2 regions of the Brachybacterium aquaticum genome follow, and region 2 is predicted to be linked to the other one. Evidence: predicted binding sites of a transcription regulator. Region 2 holds the regulator's gene; the other holds the start of a gene.

Region 1 (9,192 bases), 1.1 Mb from region 2:
ATGGAGTCGGACCGGATGGGCTTCGGCTTCGACGAGCAGAGCGATCCCGCCGAGCTGCCCTCCCGCACCGTCGACGGGATCGAGCTGGTGGGCTGGGAGATCACCGGCACCGCCGACGGTCAGGACGCGGTCGAGCAGCTCTACTGCGGCGACGTCGGCGACGACGTGCTGATGTTCCACCTGCGCACCGTCGGCACCACGGCCATGGATCCCGAGGTCGAGGCGATCCTGGACAGCGTCGACGTCGCCGACTGACCAGTGGGATCCGGCGCGCTGGTGAGTGCGGTCATGCGGGGATCCTCCAGTCGATCGGGGTCGCGCCCTGCTGCTCCAGCAGGGCGTTGGTGCGGGAGAAGGGGCGGGAGCCGAAGAAGCCGCGCGAGGCGGACAGCGGGCTCGGATGGGGGCTCGCCACGTGGGGCACCTCGCCGAGCAGCGGGATCAGCGACTGCGCATCGCGCCCCCACAGGATCGCGACCAAGGGGCCGCCCCGTGCGACCAGGGCGCGGATCGCCTGCTCGGTGACCTCCTCCCAGCCGCGACGGCGGTGCGAGGCGGCCCCGCCCGGGGTCACGGTGAGCACCCGGTTCAGCAGCAGCACCCCCTGTTCCTGCCAGGCGCCCAGATCGCCGTGCGGCGCCGGGGCGATCCCCAGGTCCGTCTCCAGCTCGCGGTAGATGTTCGCGAGCGAGCGGGGCAGCGGTCGCACGTCACGCTCGACCGCGAAGCTCAGCCCGATGGGATGGCCGGGCGTGGGGTAGGGGTCCTGGCCCACGATCAGCACCCGCACCTCGGACATCGGCCGGGTGAAGGCTCGCAGCACCCGGTCCCCGGGGGGTAGGTACCCGCGGCCGGAGGCCACCTCCTCGCGCAGGAAGTCACCGAGGGCATGGATGCACGACTCGACAGGGGCGAGGGCTTCGGCCCAGTCGCCGGCGATGGTCTCGTTGAGCGCAGCGGGCATGCGGCCAGTCAATCATCTCGACAGGTCGCGGCCGCCCCGGTTCCGGAGAGCCCGGCACCGGGCCGCGCGCTGAGCGGTGCCTCACCTCGCGGTGCCCGACGGCGAGCCTGGGGGGCGGCGGCGCAGCCTCCGCGTACCCTCGCTCCATGCCCTCCGCCCCCGCTTCGCGTCCTCGTGGCGCCGCCGACGCACCGGAAACGATGTCCGATGCGTCACTGCCGGGACCGCAGGGCGGCCTCAGCGATCGCGACCGGCGGATCCTCGCGCTCGAGAGCCGCGCCTTCCGCTACGTCGGCGCCAAGGAGCGGGCGATCCGCGAGGAGATCGGCATGTCCAAGGTCGCCTATTACGTGCGGCTGAACGCCCTGCTCGACGAGCCCGCGGCCCTGCGCGCCGCCCCCGCCGTCGTCAACCGCCTGCGCGGCCGGCGCACCTCCGAGGACGGCGACACCGCCGCCGGCGACGACCACCGCGTGGCCTGAGACGCTCCGCCACCAGGCGTGTGCTCCGTGCCCGTGAGTCCCGGAGCTGGTCTAATGGGTCCGTGGCTGATTCCCAGTATCCCTACCCGCCGGACCGATTCGACGACGAGGCGGACGCCGTCACCTTCCACGGCGCCCATCGCGCCGAGCTGCCCTTCTGGCGGGAGAACCTGCTGTACATCATCATCATCGGCGCTGCCGCGGTGATGCTCGTGGTGCTCCTGTTCGTGATCGGCGGCGTCGGAGGCGACGGCGACGAGCGCGCCGAGGACCCGACCGTCGCGGCCGAGAGCGAGCAGAGCGAGTCCGCCGCCGCGGAGGAGTCCAGCGCTGCCGAGGAGCCCGCCGCGGAGCCGGACCTGTCCGTCCCCGTCCAGGTGGTCAACGCCGGCGGCATCAACGGCCTGGCCGGCACCTGGCAGTCCACCCTCGAGGAGCAGGGCTGGGAGGACGTCAGCATCGCCACCGCGCAGAACGCCCAGCAGGAGCCGGTCGTCTTCTACCGCGACGAGGCCAACGCCGACACCGCGCAGGCCCTCGCCGACCAGGTCGGTGCCGGGGACGCGGTCCAGAGCGACGAGTACGAGGCGCCCATCACCTTCGTCGCCGTCGCCGAGCCCGGTGACGGCGACCAGGAAGAGGGCGACGGGGAGGGCTGATCCTCCCGGCCGACGGCGCCACCCCGTCGGCCGCCCGCAGCATCCGGCGCGCCGCCCCTCGATCACGAGGGGCGGCGCGCTGCTCTTCCGCCCCGCGCTGTTCCGGTCCCGGCCCGGCCGTCCGCTCCCAGCGGACGGTTAGCACTCTCAGGGGCAGAGTGCTTATGATGATCTGGCACTCGGTGCTCGGGAGTGACAGCCTCCGCGCTCGCAGCCTCCGCGCACCGGGACCTGAACATTCCGGCCCCGTGAGGGCGTCGGCGCCGTGGGACATGAACACGGAGTCGGCACCCGTCCGTCGCGGGCACTGGGCCGGGTGGACATCACAGACACGGGAGAGATTCCACAATGGCCAAGCTCATCTCTTACGACGAGGAGGCCCGGCGCGGCCTCGAGCGGGGTATGAACCAGCTCGCCGACGCCGTCAAGGTCACCCTCGGCCCCAAGGGTCGCAACGTCGTGCTCGAGAAGTCCTGGGGCGCCCCCACCATCACCAACGACGGCGTGTCGATCGCCAAGGAGATCGAACTCGACGATCCCTACGAGAAGATCGGCGCCGAGCTGGTGAAGGAGGTCGCCAAGAAGACCGACGACATCGCGGGCGACGGCACCACCACCGCCACCGTCCTCGCCCAGGCCCTGGTCAAGGAGGGCCTGCGCAACGTCGCCGCCGGCGCCAACCCGATCGCGCTCAAGCGCGGCATCGACAAGGCCGTCGCCTCCGTCTCCGAGACCCTGCTCGCGCAGGCCAAGGAGATCGAGACCAAGGAGCAGATCGCCTCCACCGCCGCCATCTCCGCGGCCGACCCGGCCATCGGCGAGCTCATCGCCGAGGCCCTCGACAAGGTCGGCAAGGAGGGCGTGATCACGGTCGAGGAGTCCAACACCATGGGCCTCGAACTGGAGCTCACCGAGGGCATGCGGTTCGACAAGGGCTACATCTCGCCCTACTTCGTCACCGACGCCGATCGCCAGGAGACCGTCCTCGAGGATCCCTACATCCTCCTGATCTCCTCCAAGATCTCGTCCGTCAAGGACCTGCTGCCGCTGCTGGAGAAGGTCATCCAGTCCGGCAAGCCGCTCGCGATCATCGCCGAGGACGTCGAGGGCGAGGCCCTCGCGGTGCTCGTGGTCAACAAGCTGCGCGGCTCCTTCAAGTCCGTGGCCGTCAAGGCCCCCGGCTTCGGCGACCGCCGCAAGGCGATGCTCGAGGACATGGCCATCCTCACCGGCGGCCAGGTCATCTCCGAGGAGGTCGGCCTCAAGCTGGAGACCGCCGGTCTCGAGCTGCTCGGCCAGGCCCGCAAGGTCGTCGTGACCAAGGACGAGACCACCATCGTCGAGGGCGCCGGCGACGGCGACCGCATCGCCGGTCGCGTCTCCCAGATCCGCACCGAGATCTCCAACTCCGACTCGGACTACGACCGCGAGAAGCTCCAGGAGCGCCTCGCGAAGCTGGCCGGCGGCGTGGCCGTCATCAAGGCCGGCGCCGCCACCGAGGTGGAGCTCAAGGAGCGCAAGCACCGCATCGAGGACGCGGTGCGCAACGCGAAGGCCGCCGTGGACGAGGGTGTCGTCGCCGGTGGCGGCGTGGCCCTGCTCCAGGCCGGCGCGGACACCTTCGGCAAGCTCGAGCTCGAGGGCGACGAGGCCACCGGTGCCGCCATCGTCAAGGTGGCCATCGAGGCCCCGCTCAAGCAGATCGCGGTCAACGCCGGTCTCGAGGGCGGCGTCGTTGCGGAGAAGGTCAAGAACCTCCCCGTCGGCCAGGGTCTGAACGCCGCGACCGGCGAGTACGAGGACCTGGTCGCCGCCGGGATCATCGACCCGGTCAAGGTCACCCGCTCCGCGCTGCAGAACGCCGCGTCCATCGCCGGCCTGTTCCTCACCACCGAGGCCGTTGTGGCCGACAAGCCGGAGCCGGTCAAGGCTCCCGCCGGTGGCGACGACATGGGCGGCATGGGGGGCATGGGCGGCATGATGTGATCCAGCCTCACGGCTGATCACCTGCCGCTCCACCCGAGCGCTCGACGGGCCCCGATCCTCTGCGGAGGGTCGGGGCCCCGTCATGTCCGGGGGGCGGGGAGGGGCGAGGCAGACGAGCAGACGCCTCTGCGGGAGAAGTCAGGAAACCTTCGGCGACGGCAGGTGCCGGATCGTCGGACACGACAGGATGGCGGCGCACCGCCGAGGACGTCGAGATGCGCCGCTCCTCGGCGTCCCCGAGGAGGAGGACCCATGAGGTCGACGACGACCGCACGCCCACCAGGGCCACGACCAGGACGCAGAGCGCTGCTCACCGGCATCCCCGTGCTCGGCGCGGGAGCGCTCGCGATGGCGGGCTGCGCGCCCACCGACGCCGGTGCCGCCACGGATGTCGAGAACATCCTCACCGTCTCCCTGAACCAGACCGAGACCCACCCCAGCTATCTGGCGCTGACCTATTGCGGCGAGCGGCTCGCCGAGGCGACCGAGGGCCGCTGTGGCGCCCGCATCTACGCCAACGAAGCGCTCGGCGCGCAGCAGGAGGTCGTCCAGCTCGTCTCCGACGGCAGCGTCGCCATGGCGGTCATCTCCGCCCCGCAGGTGGAGAACCTCTCCATGGCCTTCCGACCACTGAACCTTCCCGGCGCGTTCGTGGACATCGCGCACCAGACCGCCGTGCTCGGCGACGAGTCGATCGTGGGTGAGCTGTTCTCCTCCCTCGAGGACGAGCGGCGCCTGCGCGTGCTCGGCGGCTTCACCCAGGGCTCCCGCCACGTCTACACCGACCGCGAGGCCTTCGGGCCGGCGATCGAGGAGGTGGGGCGGTCGTTCCTGGCCACCCCGGAGGACGAGGACCTGTACGAGCGCGTGCGCGCGCTCGCCGAGGACATGGGGGCGGAGCGATGAGCGAGCCGCGCAGGAAGCTCGTCACGGGACTGACCTGGATCAGCATCGTGCTGTTCGTGGTGCTGGTGGTCGTGGTGATGTGGCAGGTGTTCACCCGGCAGGTGCTGCAGGCCCCGAGCGCCTGGACCACCACCTTCTCCCAGTACCTGTTCATCTGGCTGGTGCTCTTCGCCGTCGCGATGGTGTTCGGGGAGCGCGGCCACGTGGCGGTGGACTTCTTCGCCCGCCTGATGCCGCGTCCCGCCCAGCGCATCACCAACATCCGCGCGCAGGTCTCGGTGCTGGCTTTCGCGCTGCTGGGCCTGACCTGGGGCGGCCTCCGCGGCATGGCGATCTCCTGGGACCAGGCGATCCCCGGCCTGCCCGTCACCGTGGGGCAGATGTACCTCGCCCTGCCGATCGCGGGTGTGCTCATGGCCCTGTTCGCCCTCGAGGACCTGGTGCGCGCCGCGCGCGGCGAGGACATGCTCGCCGGCGACGACGCCCAGACCGAGGCCGCCATCGACGCGGCCGAGCAGAAGGGGGCCTGAGCCATGGATCCCGCAACCCTCGCCGCGATCATCCTGATCGCCGGAGTCGTCGTCCTCATCGGCATCGGTGCACCGATCGCGATCGCCATCGGCCTGCCCTCGATCCTCGCGCTTGCCGCGGTGGTCGGCACCGAGCAGGCCGTGTTCGTCGCCTCCCAGCGCATGTTCACCGGCGCCAGCTCCTTCACGCTGCTGGCGATCCCGTTCTTCGTCCTCGCCGGATCGCTCATGAACACCGGCGGCATCGCCGAACGGCTCATCGACGCCGCGAAGGTGCTCGTGGGCCGGATGCCCGGCTCCCTCGCGCAGACCAACGTGGTCGGCAACGCCCTGTTCAGCTCCGTCTCCGGGGCGGCCATGCCTCCGCCGCCGCGATGGGCTCCGCCCTCGGTCCGCGCATGAAGCGCGAGGGCTAGGACCCGGCGCTGTCCGCCGCGGTCAACGCGTCCTCCGCCCCGGCGGGCATGATGATCCCGCCCTCGAACACCCTCATCGTGTACTCGCTGGTCTCCTCGACCTCCGTGGCCACGCTGTTCATGGCCGGCTACGGGCCGGGGCTGGTGTGGGTGCTGGCCTGCATCGTGGTGGTGGCGATCATCTCCCGGCGCCGCCCGGAGATGCGCGCCGGCGGCGAGAGGATCCTGCTGGGGCTCGCCCTGAAGACCCTCGCCAAGGCGCTGCCGGCGATCTTCATGATCGTCGTCGTCATCGGCGGTCTGCTGGTCGGCTTCTTCACCGCCACCGCATCGGCGGTCATCGCGGTCGCGTACTCGCTGATCCTGGGCCTGATCTACCGACAGCTCACCCTGAAGAACCTGCCGTCGGTGATCGCGGGCTCGGCCCGCACCACCGCCGTGGTGATGCTGCTGGCGCTCGCGGACTCGAAGACCGTCATCCTGCTGCTGATGATGCTGATCCTGCTGATCGTGGGCGCCTTCATGGATCCCACCCCGGCGATCCTCATCTTCACGCCGATCTTCCTGCCGATCGCGCTGGAACTCGGGGTGGATCCGATCCACTTCGGCATGATGATCACCTTCAACCTGTCGCTGGGCACGATCACCCCACCGGTGGGGAACATCCTGTTCATCAGCGCGAAGGTGGGCGGCGTCCGGGTCGAACCCGTGATCCGGCAGATGCTGCCGTTCTTCGCGGCGCTGCTCATCGGCCTGGTGCTGGTCGTGTTCATCCCGCAGATCTCGATGTTCCTGCCGAACATCCTGGGGATGACCGGCGCCGCCGGCTGACCCGAACCCTCCTCGGCGCCGCCGGCGCTTCGGGAAGCTGCCCGTCGGGTGCTTCCCGAAGCGCCGGCGGCGCTGTGCTGTGCGCGGGCGGAGTGCGGGCCGGCGCAGCGACCTCACACCAGGAAGATCGGGATCATGCCGGGGTTGTGAGCGTGGACGATCGCGAGGAACACGACCACGTCGAACAGCAGGTGCACGATCAGCACGTACAGCAGAGAGCCGGTGCGGGAGAAGAGCCAACCCTGCAGGAGCGCGAAGGGGAAGGTCAGCAGCGGACCCCACGCCTGGTAGCCGAGCTCCCACAGGAACGACACGAAGATCGTCGCCTGGAGCAGGTTCGCGATCCGCACCGGGAAGTGGCGGCGCAGCAGCGCGAAGCAGGTGCAGATGAAGAACAGCTCGTCCCAGGTGCCCACGAAGTTCACGCCCACGAAGAAGCGCGCGAGCTCCCCGCCGTCGGAGATCTGCGGCCAGTTGCGGTACACGCCCGAGGTGATGAAGTAGAAGGGCAGGATCAGCCAGCCCAGGAACGGCACGGCGACCATGTACGCCCGCTCCGCCCGCGACCAGGGCTCCCCGGTGCGCAGCGGGAAGCGGATCGCGCGCCGACGCAGCACCAGCCGGTCCAGCAGCAGCGGCACCGTCACGGCGGCGATCAGCACGGTGCCGATGGTGAGGAAGCGGTCCCATTCGACCGACGCGACCACCGACGTGGTCGAGACGATCGTGATCCCGATGCCGATGAGGGCCAGGTCCTTGGCCAGTTCGCGGGAGAGCGCGAGCGCACCGAGCAGGCTGAGCACGAGCAGCGCATGCCCCCAGCCGCCCAGCTGCAGGCCGAACAGCAGCAGCGCGGAGGCGGACACCCCGGCGGCGGGCAGCAGCGCGAGCCGCGGCGTGGCGGGCGGGGCCTCGGCGTCAAGGTCCGGGGACGTCATGGGGACAGCATGACAGGCCGAGAACCGCCGCGGCCGCCCTCACATGTCGGCGAGGGAGGTGACCAGGCGGCCGTCGTCCGTGCAGAGGGCGGCGAGCTCGATGAGGTCACCGGCCTCGCTGACATTCGCGTGGCCCTTCCCGGTGAGTGCCGGGGTCACGTCCACCCAGCCGCTCCCGCAGTCCGCGAAGTCCGTTTCGAGAGTGGGGACGAGCAGACCTCGCACCTCGTCCTCGGTAACCGGCTCCGGGCCGTCGGGACCGGTGACGAGCTGCTCGCTGACCTCGGGGCCGATCTCGATCACGGCCTGCCACCAGTAGTCGTCCGGTCCGGGAAGCGGTGCTCGACCGTGCGGGTCGGTGAACCGGCCCTCGGTCATCGTCACCGAGTCGGGGTCGCCGAGCGCGGGGAAGTGTTCACGCACCTGGTCCTCCGACTGGGAGAGCAGGTCGCGCGGGTAGTAGCGCTCGCTCTGCGCGTCGTGCGCCCAGTCCTCGTCCGCGGAGCGGTCGCCGCCGAGCAGGCCGCAGCCCGCGAGCACGGTCGCGGTCAGCGCTCCGCCTGCCAGTGTGCGCAGCACTGTGCTCCGGCCGTGTCCCGAGTTGGTGATCCTCATGGTGGTCCCCCTTCTCCCCGCCGCCAGTTCTACCAGTCGGCGGGGAGGGGCGGAGGAGCCGACCCAGAACCCTCCGGCCCAGAACTCTCCGGCTCAGAACTTTCCGGCTCAGAGCCCCCAGGCCTCGGCGAGCAGCTCGAGGCCCTTCAGGCGGTCTGCCGGGTCGTAGTAGTAGGCGGTGAGGATGAGCTCGTCGGCCTTCGTCGCGGCGACGATCTCCTCGAGCTGGGCGACGACGGTGGCGGGGGAGCCGACGGCCTTGATCGACAGGGTCTGGTCGACCTGCGAGAGCAGGTGCGGGGCGGCGACGTCCTCGATGTCCTTGGGCGGCTGGATCTTCTGGCGCTGCCCGGTGACCACGCCGAGGAACATCTGCTGCAGCGTCGTGTACTGGCGCTGCGCCTCCTCGTCGGTCTCCGCGATCACGAGGTTCGCGCCCACCATGGTGTGGGGGGCCTCGATCTGGGCGGAGTCGGCCGACGGGTCGAAGTGGGCGCGGTAGGTCTCCAGCGCCTGCAGGTACTGGAACGGTGCGAAGTGCGAGGCGACGGCGAAGGGTAGGCCCAGCTGCGCGGCCAGGCGCGCGCCGTTGGCAGTGGAGCCGAGGATCCACATCGGCACGTCCGTGCCGCGGGCGACGTCCGCGTGGATCGGCAGGCCGCCGGTGTACTCCTCGCGGGACCAGTCGCGCATCTGCTCGACGGCGGTGATGAACGCCGACGGCTCCGCGGAGGTGCGGGCCAGCAGCTGCGCGGTGAGCTGGTCGGTGCCCGGCGCCCGGCCGAGGCCCAGGTCGATGCGGTCGCCGTGGAACTGCACGAGGGTGCCGAACTGCTCGATCACGGACAGCGGCGAGTGGTTCGGC
Region 2 (9,192 bases):
AGGTCGACGAATTCGCGCTCGTCGACGACGGCGGTGGTCTCGTTGCGGATCTCGATGGTCATGGGCTCAGTTCCCCTTGTTCTCGCGGCGGCGGGAGTCACGGCTGCCGCCCGGTCGGATCTCCCAGCGGCCGTAGGCCTCGACGATGTCGCTGACCAGTCGGTGGCGCACCACGTCCCGGGAGGAGAGGCGGCAGAAGGAGATGTCGTCGATGCCGCCGAGCACCTTCTCGACCACGCGCAGGCCGCTCTGCTGTGCGCCGGGGAGGTCGACCTGGGTGACGTCGCCGGTGACCACCATGGTGGAGTTGAAGCCCAGGCGCGTGAGGAACATCTTCATCTGTTCGGGCGTGGTGTTCTGCGCCTCGTCGAGGATGATGAAGGCGTCGTTCAGGGTGCGGCCGCGCATGTAGGCCAGCGGTGCGACCTCGATGGTGCCGGCTCCCATGAGCCGCGGGATCGACTCGGGGTCGAGCATGTCGTGCAGCGCGTCGTACAGCGGGCGCAGGTACGGGTCGATCTTCTCGTTCAGCGTGCCGGGCAGGAAGCCGAGCCGCTCCCCCGCCTCGACCGCGGGCCGGGTGAGGATGATGCGGTTGATCTGCTTGCTCAGCAGCTTCTGGACCGCCATCGCGACGGCCAGGTAGGTCTTGCCGGTGCCGGCCGGGCCGATGCCGAAGGTGATGGTCGAGGACTCGATCGCCTCGATGTAGCTCTTCTGGCCCATGGTCTTGGGGCGGATGGTGCGGCCGCGGGAGGAGAGGATGGTGCGCGAGAGCACCTCCTCGAGCTTCTGCCCGGAGGCGCGGTCGTCGCCGTAGAGGTTCGCGGCCCGCTGGACCGCCTCGGCGGTGACGGCCTGGCCGGTGCCGGCCAGTTCGATGAGCGAGCGCATGATGTGCTCGCCGCGGCGCAGCGCGTCCTCGGTGCCGCGCAGGGTGACCTGGTGGCCGCGGACGTGCACGTCGGTGTCGGGGACGGCGTCCTCGAGGGCGGCCAGCGCCTGGTCGTTCTCCCCGAGCACCTGGAAGGGACTCAGATGGTCGGGGATGGCCAGCTTCCGCTCGCGCACCTCGGGGGCGCGTCCGGGAGCCGGGCTGAGGGCGTCTGTCACATCTCTCCTTCTGCGAGCGTCCCGCCCGCCAGGACGTGCGCGTGCACGTGGAACACGGTCTGACCGGCGTTGGCGCCGGTGTTGAAGATCAGGCGGAAGTCGCCGTCGGCCTGCTCGGAGGCGACCTTCGAGGCGACCTCGGCGGTGTGGGCGAGCAGCGCGGGGTCACCGGCGAGCTCGCGCACGTCGCGGCGGTGCTCGCGCGGGACGACCAGCACGTGCACGGGCGCCTTGGGGCTGAGGTCCTTGAACGCGATGACCTGCTCGTCCTCATGGACCCGTTCGGAGGGGATCTCCCCGGCGACGATCTTGCAGAAGACGCAGTCGGGATCCCGGTGCTCGGTGACGCTGTTGCCCATGTCGGGGAGTCTACGGGAGGCCCCCGTGCGTCGCAGAAGCGATACAGGCCACGTCGGCATGCGGAACAGACCGGGACTGTGAGAAGTTCTGGTCACTATGACTACTCTCGGAATCCTGATCTCCTCCGCCCGCCCGAACCGTGTGGGCGACAACGTCGCCCAGTGGGTCCGCGACAACGTGCCCGCCGGCGCCGATGTGGACCTCATCGACCTCCGCGAGGTGGCCCTCCCCGACTTCGACGAGACCACCAGCCCCAAGCAGGGCCTGCCCAAGGAGACCGCGCACGGCATCTCCTGGGCCGAGCGCATCGCCGCCCTGGACGCGCTGGTCATCCTCACCCCCCAGTACAACGGCTCCTACCCGGGTTCGCTGAAGACCGCGATCGACTGGCTGTACACCGAGTGGGTCGACCTGCCGGTCGTGCTCGTCGGCTACGGCTGGGGCGACGCGGGCGAGGTCCTGCCGCTGCTGGAGACCCTGATGGGCCGCGTGGGCGCCGACGTCATCGGCATCGTGGGCCTCGGCTTCCGCGAGGACCTCTCCGTCGAGGGCGAGCTCTTCATCGCCGAGGGCAAGACCTCCACGCTGCGCGAGCAGCTCCAGGCCGCGACCACCAAGGTCCCCGCCGAGATCGCCTGACTCCCCGAGTCCTGAGAAGGCCCCCGCCGACATCACGTCGGCGGGGGCCTTCGGCGTTCAGGCGGCGGGGGCCTCTCCGCCCCTGACCGTCAGCCCCAGCGCCCGATCAGCGCGCTGAGCACTGCGATCGCGGCGGGGCCGGCGGTCGAGGAGCGCAGCACCTCGGGGCCGAGCAGGACGGAGCGCGCACCGGCCTCGCGCATCGTGTCGAGCTCGGCGGGGTCGATCCCGCCCTCGGGGCCGACGACGAGCACGATCTCCTCGATGCCGGACTCGCTCGCAGAGCGCAGCTCGGGGGCGAGGCTCATCAGCCCCACCGACTCCTGCTCGTGCAGGACGAGCACCAGGGCACCGTCCGCGGCGCGGGCGCGCAGGTCCTCGACGAGCGCGGGCGTTGTGACGGCGGCGCTCACCTCCGGGATGCCGGGGCGGCGGCACTGCTTGACGGCGGCGCGCACGGTCGCCTCCCACTTCGCGCGGCCCTTGGCGAGCTTGTCCCCGCGCCACACAGACACGGAGCGCTTGGCGATCCAGGGCACCACCCGGTCCGCGCCGAGCTCGGTCGCGGACTCCACGGCCTGCTCATCGCGGCCGCCGGTGGCGAGGGCCTGGACGAGGGTGAGGCGCGGCAGGCGCTGCACGGCGGCCGACGGGTCCGCGAGCAGGCGCAGCTGCAGCGCCTCCTTGCGGGCGGCGGTCACCTCGGCGAGGACCTGCCTCCCGGGGTGGTCGGTGAGCAGCACCTGCTCCCCCACCCCGATCCGGGCCACCTTGGCCGCGTGGCGGCCCTCCTCGCCGTCCAGCACCAGCGCGTCGCCCTCACGGGCGGCGGCGAGGGCGTCGTCGAGGATCAGGAAGCCGGGTGGGGTGGTGGGCACGGAGCGCTCCTGCGTGTGGTCGGTGCGGGGCTCAGAGGTTCTGGAGGCGCTCGCGCAGCTTCGCGAACGGTCCGCCCTGATGGCCCTTGCGGCGCTCCGCCTCGTCCCCGCGCAGGGCGGCGAACTGCTCCAGCAGCTCGCGCTCCTGCTCGGTGAGGGAGGTGGGCACGTCCACGTCGAGCACCACGCGGATGTCGCCGCGGCGCTCGCGGCGCAGCGGGGTGACGCCGAGGCCCTTGAGCGTGACCTCCTCGCCGGGCTGGGAGCCGGGGCGGATGTCCAGCTCCTGCACGCCGTCGAAGGTCTCCAGGGGCACGGTCGCGCCGAGCGCGGCGGTGGTCATGGGCACGGCGACGGTGGTGACGAGGTCGTCGCCGTCGCGCTCGAACATCTCGTGGCTCTTGACGGAGAGCTCGACGTACAGGTCGCCGGAGGGGCCGCCGGCCTCGCCGGTCTCGCCCTCGCCGCGCAGCTGGATGCGGGTGCCGTTCTCGACACCGGAGGGGATGCGCACGGTGACGGTGCGCTCGGTGGCGGTGCGGCCGTGGCCGGAGCAGCCGGTGCAGGGCTTGTCGATGACGTCGCCGTGGCCCTCGCAGGTGGGGCAGGGCGCCATGGTCACCATCTGGCCGAGCAGCGACTGCTGGACGCGCTGGACGTGGCCGGAGCCGTTGCAGGCGGTGCAGCGGGTGGGGCTGGTGCCGGGCTCGCAGCAGGAGCCGGAGCAGCGCTCGCACAGCACGGCGGTGCGGAAGGCGACCTGCTGCTCGGTGCCGAAGACGACGTCGCGCAGCTCGATCTTCACGCGGCGCAGCACGTCGCCGCCGCGGCGCTGGCGGGGCACGGGGCCCTGGTTGCGGCCGCGCATGCCGGAGGCCCCGGCGAACATGTCGAAGATGTCGTTGAAGTCGAAGCCGGCGCCGCCGCGGGGGAAGTCGCCCATGCCCGGGCCGCCGCCCATGTCGTACTGGCGGCGCTTGTCCTCGTGGGACAGGGTCTCGTACGCCTGGGAGACCTTCTTGAACCTCTCGGCCGCGTCGGGGTCGGGGTTGACGTCCGGGTGGAGGGTGCGGGCGAGCTTGCGGTACGCCTTCTTGATCTCCTCGGTCGAGGCGTCGCGGGAGACGCCGAGCAGCTCGTAGTAGTCCTCGTTCACAGGCGTGGGTCCTTAGGGGGAGTCGGGGGTCGGTGGCCGCGGGCGGCGGGCGCGGGGCCCGCCGGGGCGGTCATTCGAGGAAGCGGGAGACGTAGCGGGCGATGGCCTGCACCGTCGAGATGCCGGCGGCGTAGTCCATGCGGCTGGGGCCGAGGATCGCCAGGTGCGAGCCCGCGCCGTAGCCGGCGCCGACGAGCGCGGCCTGGTGCAGGGCCTGGTCGTGCAGCTCGGAGCCGATGCGCACCTGCACGTCCCCGGGGGAGACGTGCATCTCGGTGAACAGGCGCAGCAGCACCAGCTGCTCCTCGAGCACGTCCAGCAGCGGCTCGACGTCGCGGGCGAAGTCCTCGGCGGAGCGGGCGATGTTCGCCGTGCCCGCCATCATGATGCGGTCCTCGGCGCGGGTCGCGGCGAGGGCCGCGAGCGCGTCGGCCACCTCGGCGGCGGCGGGCCGCTCCGGCTGCGGCAGGGCCTCGAGGTACTCCGCCAGCGGCGCGACGAGGTCGGTGACCTCGCGGCCGGAGACGACGCGGTTGAGCTGGTCGCGAAGGCTCACGTAGTACTCGGCGGGCTTGCCGGAGATCACGGGCACGGTGCGCTGGTCCACGCGGCCGGACTCGGTGATCAGGACGACCAGGAGCAGGGAGTCGGCGACCTTGACCAGCTCGACGTGGCGGATGCGGGCCTGGCGGCGGGCCGGGTACTGGACCATCGCGACCTGCTGGGTGAGCTGGGCGAGCAGGCGCACGGTCCGGGCCAGCAGCTCCTCGACATCGCCGGCGTCCTCGAGCAGCGAGCGGATCGCCCGGCGCTCGGGGGCCGACAGCGGCTTGACGGTCGCGACGTGGTCGACGAAGGCGCGGTAGCCCTTGTCGGTGGGGACGCGTCCTGCGGAGGTGTGGGGCTGGTGGATCAGCCCCTCCTCCTCGAGGATCGACATGTCGTTGCGGACGGTCGCGGCGGAGACGCCGAGCTCGTGCCGCTCGAGGAGCGACTTGGAGCCGACGGGCTCGCGGGTGGAGACGTAGTCCTCGACGATGGCGCCGAGGATCTGGAGCTTGCGGGCGTCCATGGGGCGGTCCTCCTGCCTCTCGTCCTGCCGCGGCATGTCCTGTCGCTTCCGTCGTCCTGCTGGTTCGGTCGTCCTGCTGACCCAATCTGGCACTCTCCGGTGCCAAGTGCCAATCCTACGCGTCCCCGGCGCGCTGCGCGGGGAGGCGTTCGCCACGGGGATACAGTGTCCGCCGTGTCTTCCCCCTCCGCTCGATTCCCCGACCGGTACGGCGCCGACGTGCTGTCCTCCGGCCCGCCCGCGCACCACCGCCGCCGCCCCGTGGCGAGGGAGGTGCCCGCCGCTCGCGATCTCGTGGTCGAGGAGGCCTCGACCGGGTTCACCGGCGCGATCACCCGGGTCGAGAAGACCGCCGGCGAGCTGATCGTCGAGCTCGAGGACGGCCGCGGCAGGCGCCGCACCTTCCCGCTCGGCCCCGGGTTCATGATCGACGGGAAGCCCGTCGTGCTCACCCGACCCGTGGCCCGCTCCGCCGCGCCCGTGCGCAAGCGCTCGGCCTCGGGATCGGTGTACGTCGAGGGGGCGAAGGCCCGCACCGCCCGCGCCTCGCGGATCTGGGTGGAGGGCACCCACGACGCCGAGCTCGTGCAGAAGGTGTGGGGCCACGACCTGCGCATCGAGGGCATCGTCGTCGAGCAGCTCGAGGGCGCGGACAACCTGGTCGAGCGCGTCGCCGAGTTCGGCCCCTCCCCCGGTCGGCGCCTCGGCATCCTCGTGGACCATCTCGTGAAGGGCTCCAAGGAGTCCCGCATCGCCGCCGAGGTGATGGCGCTGCCGGGCGCGCGCGGCAATGTCACCGTGCTCGGCCACCCCTATGTCGACGTGTGGCAGGCGGTGAAGCCCGCCCGGGTGGGTCTTGCCCAGTGGCCGCACATCCCCCGCGGCACCGACATCAAGGTGGGCACGCTCGCCGCGCTCGGCTGGCCCCACGAGGACAAGGCGGACATCGGCCTGGGCTGGAAGCGGATCCTCTCCACGGTCCGCTCCTACGCGGACGTCGAGCCGACCCTGTCCGGGCGGATCGAGGAGCTCATCGATTTCGTGACGGTCGACGGGGACTGAATGGGGGATATCCCCCGGCGTATGCGGCGGACCTCCACGATGAGCGGCCCGCACGACCCTCGTTAGGGTGAGGTCATCACCCAGCAGGTCGGCCCGGCGCCGGCCCGAGACGAAGAAGGAATCATGAGCCAGACTCCGCACCCGCACGATCCGTACGGCTCCGAGCCCGGCACCCCCGCCTCGGACCCCCTCGACATCGACCAGCCCGGCACGGGCGGCCCCGCCGCTTCACAGCCGGCGGAGGAGGGATCGCCCACCTCGGACCCCGCGCTCCACCCCCACGACCCGTTCGCCCAGGCGGACCCGTACGCGCAGAGCGCTCCGGCGCAGCCTTCGCACTACGCCCAGGGTTCGCCCTACGGCGCGAGCGGTGCGTCGGCTCCGAGCGCCGCCTCGCACGATTCCTACGCCGCCGGCGCCGCTCCCTTCGCGGCGCACACCGAGCGTCAGTACGATCCGCGCCAGGATCCGTCCTTCGGCCAGCAGCCCCAGGGTCAGCAGTTCTCCGGTCAGCAGTACGCGGGCCAGCAGCAGTACGCGCAGCAGGCCGACGGGAACGGCGCTCCCCAGGGCGCTCCGCACCTTGATGCCTCGCCGCTCCCCCAGGGCTTCAAGGGACTGTACGAGGGTCCGATCACCGGCCAGCCCGTCTCCGCCTCGGACTCGAAGATGTGGTCGATGTTCTCCCACCTCTCCGCGGTGCTCGGCTACGTGGTGGGTGCCGGCTTCCTCGGCTGGGTCGGTCCGCTGGTGATCTTCCTGATGTACAAGGACCGTGACCGCTTCGTCCGCTACAACGCGGCCGAGACGTTGAACGCGGCGATCGCCACGGTGATCGCGGAGGTGGTGCTCTCCATCGCGATCACGATCTTCGCGGTGGTCACCTTCGGCATCGGTTCGATCGCGTTCCCGCTGGTGTGGCTGCCGGCCGTGCTGCACGTCATCTTCGCCATCATCGGAGCGGTGAAGTCCAACAAGGGCGAGTACTGGAACTACCCGCTGAACATCCGCTTCGTGAAGTGATCACGCCGTGACGTGATCGCACGACGCACCGGAGCCCCCGCGATCCTCGAGGTCGCGGGGGCTCCTTCCGTCATCGGGCCTGATCCCACCGGGGCCTCACATCCAGCCCACGCCCTGCTCCGCGTGCTCGCGGAGGCGATAGGCGATCATCCTGCGCAGCAGGTCCTCCGGGATCTCCTGGCCGTAGGGCAGGGCGACGCGTCCCTTGCCGGTGGCGAACCCCTCCAGCTCCCGGTCGAAGGCCTCACGGGTGCTGGGGGTGACAACGAAGTTCGCGTGGTCCTTGTGAGCGCTGTACACGAGCAGGATCGTGCCGGAGGGGTGCAGGTGCGCGGGGCTGCCCCACTTCACGGCCTCGGTCGCCGCGGGCAGCGCCTCCTGCACGAGTGCCCGCAGCCGGGCGATGAGGGTGCGGGCCGGGTCCTCGAGGCCGTCGAGGTACTCGTCGATCGAGGTGGGCCGAGCCGAGGCAGGAGTCATGGTCCTCAGTGTGCTCCGGGTCCGGCCTCAGGGCCAGTGCTCGCAGGGCCAGTGCGCGCAGGGCCTGCGCTCAGGGCACGAGGTCGCGGATGACCGCGTCGGCGAGGAGCCGGCCGCTGCGGGTGAGCACGGCCCGTCCCCGCGCGAGGGCGTCCGGGTCAAGATGGCCGCGGTCGCGGTGCACGGCGAGCATCTCCCGGTTCTCCTCGGGCACGACCGACACCTCCAGCCCGTCGGCGATGCGCAGCTCGAGCATGATCCGCTCCACGAGCCGGTCCTCGGCCGCGACCTGCTCGGAGTCGGCGACGGGCAGCTCGCCGACCGCGAGCATGCGGGCGTAGCGGCTGGGATGCTTGACGTTCCAGGAGCGCAGTCCGTCGCGGTGGCGGTGGGCGCCGGGGCCGATCCCCCACCAGTCGCCGCCGCGCCAGTAGGCGAGGTTGTGGCGGGAGCGGTGCTCCTCGGTGCGGGCGAAGTTGGAGACCTCGTACCAGGAGAGGCCCGCTTCGCGGGTGAGGTCGTCGATGAGCTCGTACTTGTCGGCCATGTCGTCGGGGTCGGGGGCCTCGAGCTCGCCGCGGCGCAGCTGGCGGGCCATGGCGGTGTTGCCCTCGATGATCAGCGAGTAGGCGGAGAGGTGGTCGACCCCGCAGGCGAGGGCGGCGCGCACGGAGGTCTCTACGTCGGCGAGGGTCTCGCCGGGGGTGCCGTAGATGAGGTCGAGGCTGACGTCCAGGCCCGCCTCCTTCGCCCACTGCACCACCTGCGGCACGCGCTCGGGTTCGTGGGTGCGGTCCAGGGTCGCCAGCACCGACGGGACCGCGGACTGCATGCCGATCGAGACGCGGGTGATGCCGCCGTCGGCCATGCGCGACAGCGACGCGCGGGTGACGGAGTCGGGGTTCGCCTCGCTGGTCACCTCCGCGTCGGGCGCGAGCGGGATCAGGGCGCGCAGGTGGTCGAGCATGGCGACGAGGTCGTCGGCCGGCAGCAGCGTGGGGGTGCCGCCGCCGAAGAAGACGGTGGAGACCTGAGCGTACTCGTACCCGGCGGCGCGGTCCGCGGCGAGGGTCAGGTCCATCTCCGCCATGGCGTTGGCGGGGTACTCGCGCTGGGACCCGCCGCCGCCGAGCTCGGTGGCGGTGTACGTGTTGAAGTCGCAGTACCCGCAGCGCACCGCGCAGAACGGGACGTGGATGTAGACCGAGAGGTCCCGGGCCGCAGCGCTCACCGCTCGTCCTTCGAGTGCCGCTCGCCCTTCAGATGCCGCTGCGCGCGGGCCTCGAGCTCGCGGTGCAGCGCCACGCCCGCGCCGTCGGCCCAGGTCGCCAGGCGCCGGGTGAGGTCCCGGTCGCGGGCGCCGCCGTAGACCGCGGCGACGGTCGCGCCGTGGCCGGGCGCGTCCACGA

Evidence for each region. Region 2 encodes HrcA, which represses chaperone genes, less so after heat shock. Its sites were predicted from a motif close to TTNGCACTCGNNNNNNNCGAGTGCNAA; they were not measured.
Region 1: a site for HrcA is predicted at 2,244-2,270, ahead of groL (chaperonin GroEL). Genes of this name have one in related genera too.

Annotation. Positions count from the first base shown of each region.
Region 1 is NZ_JACHLZ010000001.1:2,398,274-2,407,465, reverse strand. It holds gene HNR70_RS10790 (hypothetical protein) at 1-255, shown strand, start outside; gene HNR70_RS10785 (uracil-DNA glycosylase) at 287-964, opposite strand; gene HNR70_RS10780 (DUF3263 domain-containing protein) at 1,165-1,446, shown strand; gene HNR70_RS10775 (LytR C-terminal domain-containing protein) at 1,509-2,105, shown strand; gene groL (chaperonin GroEL) at 2,454-4,091, shown strand; gene HNR70_RS10765 (type 2 periplasmic-binding domain-containing protein) at 4,344-4,997, shown strand; gene HNR70_RS10760 (TRAP transporter small permease) at 4,994-5,527, shown strand; gene HNR70_RS16240 (TRAP transporter large permease subunit) at 5,531-5,929, shown strand; gene HNR70_RS16235 (TRAP transporter large permease subunit) at 5,992-6,774, shown strand; gene HNR70_RS10750 (CPBP family intramembrane glutamic endopeptidase) at 6,888-7,712, opposite strand; gene HNR70_RS10745 (hypothetical protein) at 7,752-8,327, opposite strand; gene HNR70_RS10740 (LLM class flavin-dependent oxidoreductase) at 8,436-9,192, opposite strand, start outside.
Region 2 is NZ_JACHLZ010000001.1:1,258,475-1,267,666, reverse strand. It holds gene ybeY (rRNA maturation RNase YbeY) at 1-62, opposite strand, end outside; gene HNR70_RS05655 (PhoH family protein) at 67-1,113, opposite strand; gene HNR70_RS05650 (histidine triad nucleotide-binding protein) at 1,110-1,472, opposite strand; gene HNR70_RS05645 (NADPH-dependent FMN reductase) at 1,570-2,112, shown strand; gene HNR70_RS05640 (16S rRNA (uracil(1498)-N(3))-methyltransferase) at 2,202-2,990, opposite strand; gene dnaJ (molecular chaperone DnaJ) at 3,022-4,146, opposite strand; gene hrcA (heat-inducible transcriptional repressor HrcA) at 4,217-5,218, opposite strand; gene HNR70_RS05625 (DUF3097 domain-containing protein) at 5,384-6,280, shown strand; gene HNR70_RS05620 (DUF4870 domain-containing protein) at 6,404-7,303, shown strand; gene HNR70_RS05615 (iron chaperone) at 7,400-7,783, opposite strand; gene hemW (radical SAM family heme chaperone HemW) at 7,854-9,014, opposite strand; gene HNR70_RS05605 (MOSC domain-containing protein) at 9,011-9,192, opposite strand, start outside.